DNA from 2 places in the Nonomuraea sp. NPDC050790 genome. Region 2 is predicted to be linked to the other one. Evidence: predicted binding sites of a transcription regulator. Region 2 holds the regulator's gene; the other holds the start of a gene.
What was found. Region 2 encodes HspR, which represses chaperone genes until heat shock. Its sites were predicted from a motif close to ANTTGAGTCNNNNNGACTCAANT; they were not measured.
Positions count from the first base shown of each region.

Region 1: a site for HspR is predicted at 1,679-1,701, ahead of lon (endopeptidase La). Genes of this name have one in related genera too.

Region 1 covers NZ_JBITGF010000001.1:329,022-332,426, reverse strand. The annotation lists gene lon (endopeptidase La) at 1-1,665, opposite strand, end outside; gene ACIBEJ_RS01605 (sensor histidine kinase) at 1,819-3,084, shown strand; gene ACIBEJ_RS01600 (response regulator) at 3,081-3,405, shown strand, end outside.
Region 2 covers NZ_JBITGF010000003.1:951,247-954,651, reverse strand. The annotation lists gene clpB (ATP-dependent chaperone ClpB) at 1-1,545, opposite strand, end outside; gene ACIBEJ_RS19595 (heat shock protein transcriptional repressor HspR) at 1,552-1,902, opposite strand; gene dnaJ (molecular chaperone DnaJ) at 1,907-3,097, opposite strand; gene grpE (nucleotide exchange factor GrpE) at 3,113-3,405, opposite strand, start outside.

The DNA of each region.
Region 1 (3,405 bases), on a different contig from region 2:
CTTGCGGATCACCCTGCCGACCGCGCGCTCCAGGGAGCGCACGCCCGCCTCGCGGGTGTACTCGGTGGCCAGGCGGCGCAGCGCGCCCTCCTCGAAGGAGATCTCCTCCGCCTCGAAACCGGCCTGCTTGAGCTGCTTGGGCAGCAGGTGGTCGCGGGCGATGGCGAGCTTCTCGTCCTCGGTGTAGCCGTCGAGGGTGACGACCTCCATGCGGTCGAGCAGCGGCCCGGGGATCGCCTCCAGGACGTTGGCCGTGGCCAGGAAGAGCACGTCCGACAGGTCGAGCTCGACCTCCAGGTAGTGGTCGCGGAACGTGTGGTTCTGGGCCGGGTCGAGCACCTCGAGCAGCGCCGCGGTCGGGTCGCCGCGGTAGTCGGCGCCGACCTTGTCGACCTCGTCGAGCAGGACGACCGGGTTCATGGAGCCGGCCTCCCTGATCGCGCGGACGATGCGGCCGGGCAGCGCGCCCACGTAGGTGCGCCGGTGGCCGCGGATCTCGGCCTCGTCGCGCACGCCGCCGAGGGCGACGCGGACGAACTTGCGTCCCATCGAGCGCGCGACGGACTCGCCGAGCGAGGTCTTGCCGACTCCGGGAGGTCCGGCGAGCGCGAGAACGGCTCCGCTGCGGCGGCCGCCCACCACGCCGAGTCCCTTGTCCTGGCGGCGCTTGCGCACGGCCAGGTGCTCGATGATGCGGTCCTTGACGTCGTCGAGGCCAGTGTGGTCGGCGTCCAGCACCTCGCGGGCGCCGTCGATGTCGTAGGTGTCGTCGGTCCTGGTGTTCCAGGGGATGTCGAGGACGGTGTCGAGCCAGGTGCGGATCCAGCCGGTCTCCGGCGACTGGTCGGAGGTCCGCTCCAGCTTGTCGACCTCCTTGAGCGCGGCCTCGCGCACCTTGTCGGGCAGGTCGGCGGCCTCGACGCGGGCGCGGTAGTCCTCCTCCTCGCTCTCGGCCGAGTCGCCCTTGAGCTCCCTGAGCTCCTTCTGCACGGCGGAGAGCTGCTGGCGGAGCAGGAACTCGCGCTGCTGCTTCTCCATGCCCTCCTGGACGTCCTTGCGGATCGTCTCGGCGACGTCGAGCTCGGCGAGGTGCTCGCGCGACCACTCGACCAGCTTGGCCAGCCGGTCGGCCGGGTCGGGCGACTCCAGCAGCTCCACCTTCTGCGCGGTGGTCAGCCAAGGGGTGTAGCCGGAGCTGTCGGCCAGCACGGAGGGGTCGTCGATCTGGTTGACCTGGTCGACCACCTGCCACGCGCCGCGCTTCTGCAGGATGGTCGTGGCCAGCGCCTTGTACTCGCGGGCCAGCTCGTGCGCCTGCTCGCCGGCCTCCACGCGGTCGACGCTGTCGGCCTCGACCCACAGGGCCGCGCCCGGCCCGGTGGTGCCGGTGCCCACGCGCACGCGGTTGACGCCGCGCACGACGGCCGCGGGCTCACCGCCCGGCAGCCTGCCGACCTGCTCCACCACCGCCTGGACGCCGATCGCGCCATATCTGCCGTCGATCCGGGGAACGAGAAGCACCCTTGGCTTGTTGCCACCGGATGCCTGGGCCGCGTCTATCGCGGCGCGCACCTCGGAGTCGGACAGGTCGAGCGGCACCACCATTCCGGGCAGGACGACCTCGTCGTCCAGCGGCAGCACCGGGAGGATCAGCTTCTCACTCATACGAACTCCAAAGGGTTGAGTTATACCGACTCAATTCATCAGAGCCGCCGAATGTTCCCAAGCTTGCCGATGTTCGCTCACGGCGATCGTAATCATGTAAGTAGTCCTTGGGAGTGACGCGGACTACCCGAGGCCAGACATAAGGTCTTTCGGGTGATATCCGCCCTGGTGCGGCCTCTGACGTTCGCGCTGTTCACGGGCAGGGCCGACCCTCCGCCGCTGGCCACCCGCCGCGTGCGCCGCCCCGCGCCGCGCTGGCTGGTGCTCCTCACCACCCTCGACGGCGTACGGCTGGCCGACCTGGTCCTCGCGATCTTCCTCTACGGCGTGGCCAGCGCAGAGCTCTGGGCCCGCCTCTACCAGAAGAACCTGCACCCGCCCGCGACGCCGACCTTCCAGCTCGCCATGCTCTCGGTGTCGCTGCCGCTGGCCATGCGCGACCGCTGGCCGATGGGCGCGTGGCGGACGGCGCTGCTGACGCTGCCCGCGCACGTGTTCGTCGACCGGATGATCGACGGGTTCCCCGAGCAGGGCCTCACGTACACGTGGCCGCTGATGGTCAGCTACCTCCTGGTCCTCTACACCGTGGGCTCGCGCAACTCCGAATCCGTGTCCATCGCCGTGTGGGTGGTCTCGGTGGCCTTCCTCGCGGTGGTCAACCTCAACGCCGTGCCGATCGCCGGGGCCGTGCTCGCGGTGCCGCTCGTGCTCGGCTACAACGTGCGGGCCCGGCGGAAGACCTCGGCCAGGCTGGCGCGGGAGTCGCAGCTCAAGGTGGCGGCCGAAGGGGTGCAGGCGGCGCTGGAGGAACGGGCGCGCATCGCCCGCGAGCTGCACGACGTGGTCGCCCACCACATGTCGGTGATCGCCATCCAGGCCGAGGCGGTGCCGCTCAAGGCCGCCGGGGACGCCAGGCAACTGGAGGAGGGGCTGGCGACGATCCGCTCGCTGTCGCTGGACGCCATCGCCCAGCTCCGGCAGGTGCTCGGGGTGCTGCGCGACGCCGACGGGCACAAGGAGACCACGCCGCAACCCGGGCTGGAGCGGCTCGGCGAACTCGTGGCCAACGCGCGGGCGGCCGGGCTGGCCGTGCTGTTCAGGCAGACGTCATCGGTGGAGGAGGTGCCGCAGGCCGTGGGGCTGTCGGCGTACAGGATCGTGCAGGAGTCACTCAGCAACGTCATGCGGCACGCGCCGGGGGCGACCGTGTCGCTGGAGGTCAGGCGCGAGCGGGACGACCTCGTCGTACGGGTCGCCAACGGCCCGGGCCCCACCCCGGCAGAGTCCTCGTCCGCGGGAGCCGGGCACGGGCTGGTGGGCATGCGGGAACGGGCGGCGCTGCTCGGCGGCACGCTGACGGCCGAACCGGTCGCCGACGGCTTCGAGGTCGTGGCCACGCTCCCCCTGGAGCCGGCGTGATCAGGGTCATGATCGCCGACGACCAGGGCATGGTACGCACCGGCTTCACCGTCTTCCTCAGCGCCCAGAGCGACATCGAGGTGGTGGGCGAGGCGGCGGACGGCGCGCAGGCGGTGGAGCGGGCGGCGGAGCTGCTGCCGGACGTGATCCTGATGGACGTGCGCATGCCGGTCATGGACGGTCTGGAAGCCACCCGCCTCATAGCCCAGCGTGACGACATTCCGGCAAAAATCCTGATCCTCACCACCTTCGACCTGGACGACTACGTCTACGAGGCCCTGCGCTCCGGCGCCAGCGGCTTCCTGCTGAAGGACGCCTCGG
Region 2 (3,405 bases):
GACCTCCAGCTCCTTCTCCAGCCTCGGGACCTCGTCGTAGAGCAGCCGGGAGGCGTCGGCGTAGTTGCCGTCGCGCTGGAAACGCTCGGCGTTGCTGCGTACCTCGTCGAGCTGCTTCTTCAGGTCGCCGACCTTGTTGAGCCCGGCCTTCTCCCGCTCCCAGCGGCCGACCAGGGCGTTGAGCTCCTCCTGGCGGTCGGCCAGCTCCTTGCGCAGCCGCTCCAGGCGCGCCTGGCTGGCCTCGTCGGTCTCCTTGGAGAGCGCGAGCTCCTCCATCTTCATGCGGTCGACGTTGCGCTGGAGCTGGTCGATCTCCACCGGCCGCGAGTCGATCTCCATGCGCAGCCGGGAGGCGGCCTCGTCGACCAGGTCGATGGCCTTGTCGGGCAGGAAGCGGTTGGTGATGTAGCGGTCGGACAGCGCCGCGGCGGCGACCAGCGCGCTGTCGGCGATCACGACCTGGTGGTGGGCCTCGTAGCGGCCCTTCAGCCCGCGCAGGATCGCGATGGTGTCCTCGACCGTCGGCTCGCCGACGTAGACCTGCTGGAAGCGCCGCTCCAGCGCCGGGTCCTTCTCGATGCGCTCGCGGTACTCGTCGAGCGTGGTCGCGCCGATCATGCGCAGCTCGCCGCGGGCCAGCATCGGCTTGAGCATGTTGCCCGCGTCCATGGCGCCCTCGGCGGCTCCCGCGCCGACGACCGTGTGGAGCTCGTCGATGAAGGTCACGACCTGCCCGTCGCTCTCCTTGATCTCGGAGAGCACGGCCTTGAGCCGCTCCTCGAACTCGCCCCGATACTTCGCGCCCGCCACCATCGCGCCCAGGTCGAGCGAGATGAGCTGCTTGTTGCGCAGCGACTCCGGCACGTCGCCGGCCACGATGCGCTGGGCCAGCCCCTCGACGACGGCGGTCTTGCCCACGCCGGGCTCGCCGATCAGGACCGGGTTGTTCTTGGTGCGCCGTGACAGCACCTGGATGACGCGCCGGATCTCCGAGTCGCGGCCGATGACCGGGTCGAGCCTGCCCGCGCGGGCCCGCTCGGTCAGGTCGACGCCGTACTTCTCCAGCGCCTTGTAGGTGTCCTCGGGCGTCTCGCTGGTGACGCGGGCGTGGCCGCGTACCTTCTCGAAGGCGTCGAGCAGCGCGTCGGGCGTGGCGCCCTGCGCCTTGAGCAGGTCGGCGACCTGGCCGCCGTCGGCGGCCAGCGCGACCAGCAGGTGCTCGGTCGAGACGTACTCGTCCTCCAGCCGCTTGGCGCGCTGCGCGGCCGTGTTGATCACGGTGAGCAACTGGCGCGAGCTGGACGGCGCCGAGACCGTGGCGCCCTGCGCCTTCGGCAGCGCCGCGAGCATCTCCTCCGACTTCGCGCGCACCGCCTTCCAGTCGGCTCCGACGGCCTCCAGCAGAGGTACGGCGGTGCCGCCCGTCTGGGCCAGCAGCGTGGTCAGCAGGTGGGCCGGGGCGATCTCCGGGTTGCCCTCCGCGGCGGCACGCCGCATGGCCCCCGAAAGCGCCTCCTGGCTCTTCTGGGTGAGCTTGTAGTCCATGTGTTCTTACGCCCCCGGTGGCAGCTCGTAACGGATCAGCGCTCTCACCATCTGCATCTCGGCCCTGAGCCGGTGAACCTCCTCACGCAGCCGCAGGGCCTCGTTCTCAAGCTCGAGAATGCGCTTGATCCCGGCGAGGTTGATGCCCTCTTCCTGGGACAGGCGCTGGACCTCGCGGAGCATGATGATGTCGCGCGTGGAGTAAAGGCGGCCGCGTCCGGCCGTGCGGCCGGGCCTGACCAGTCCGAGCCGGTCGTACTGCCTCAGCGTCTGCGGGTGCAGTCCCGAGAGCTGCGCGGCCACCGAGATGACGTAGACGGGGGTGTCGTCGGACAGGTCGAAATAGTTGGCGTCCATCGGCTTACTCGCTTCTGGCTCGCTGGATGAGTTCGGCGCGCGGGTCGTCGCCCGCGGTCGCCGTGCTGAACTCCGTCAGCAGATCGCGCGACTTCTCGTCGAGCGTCTCGGGCACGAGCACTTCGACGCTGGCGAGCAGGTCGCCCTTGGTGCCGTCCTTGCGGGTGACGCCGCGGCCGCGGACGCGGAAGGTGCGCCCGTTGGGCGTGCCCGCCGGGATGCGCAGCGTGACCGGCAGCCCCTTGAGGATCGGGACCTTGATCTCGGCGCCCAGCGCGGCCTCGGTGAAGGTCACGGGCACCGTGATGGTCAGGTTGTCGCCCGTCCTGCCGAAGACGGCGTGCGGCTTCACGTGGGTGACGATGTAGAGGTCGCCCGCCGGTCCGCCGTTTTCCCCCGGCGCTCCCTTGGCCTTGAGCTTGACCCGCTGACCGTCGGCCACCCCCGCGGGGATGCGCGCCTGGATCGTGCGGGTGCTCTTGGCCCGCCCGCTGCCGTCGCAGTCCGGGCAGGGGTCGTCCACGATCAGACCACGGCCCTTGCAGTCGCGGCAGGGCTCGGAGAAGGCGAAGTTGCCCAGGTTGCGGCTGGCCGCGCCGGTGCCCTCACAGGTCGGGCAGACGCGCGGCGTGGTGCCGGCCTTGGCGCCGGTGCCGTTGCACGACTTGCACGCGGCCGAGCTCGTCAGCCGCAGCGAGACCGTGCTGCCCTCCACCGCCTCGGTGAAGGTCAGCGTCACCTCGGACTCGATGTCCTGCCCGCGCCGCGGCCTGGTCGCCCCCCCGGTACGGCCCGCGGTGGTGGTGCCACCCCGGTTGAACAGCCCGCCGAACAGGTCGCCGAGCCGCTCGCCCGCGCCGCCACCGCCACTCTGCTGGCCGGTGGCGGTGCCGCCGAACAGGTCGCCGAAGTCGAACGGGAAACCGCCACCGCCCGGACGCTGGCCGCCGACGCCGGACCCGAACAGCGTCCGGGCCTCGTCGTACTCCTTGCGGCGCTTGGTGTCCGACAGGATGTCGTTGGCCTCGGAGATCTCCTTGAACTTGGCCTCCTTGGCGGCGTCACCCTGGTTGGTGTCGGGGTGATACTGCCGGGCCAGCTTCCGGTAGGCCTTCTTGATCTCGTCTGCGGTGGCGGTCTTGGGCACACCAAGGACGGCGTAGTAGTCCTTCTCCAGGTAGTCCTTGGTGCTCATCGATGGCCCTTCGTCCTAGTTTTCGTCGTTGTCGTCGTCAGCCGGGGAGTCGTCCGGCTCCGCCACGGCCACCCGTGCCGGGCGCAGCACCCGCTCTCCGAGGCGGTACCCGGACTGCAGCACCTCGATGGCGGTCGGTTCGGTGACCTCCCGCGAGTAGCTGTGCATCAGCGCCTCGTGGACGGTCGGGTCGAACGGGTCGCCCTTCTGCCCGAACGAGGCGAGGCCCAGCTTGGTGAGAGCCGCTTCGAGCGACTCGGCCACCTTCGCGAAGCCCCCGGTGAGCTCGCCGTGGTCGCGGGCCCTGC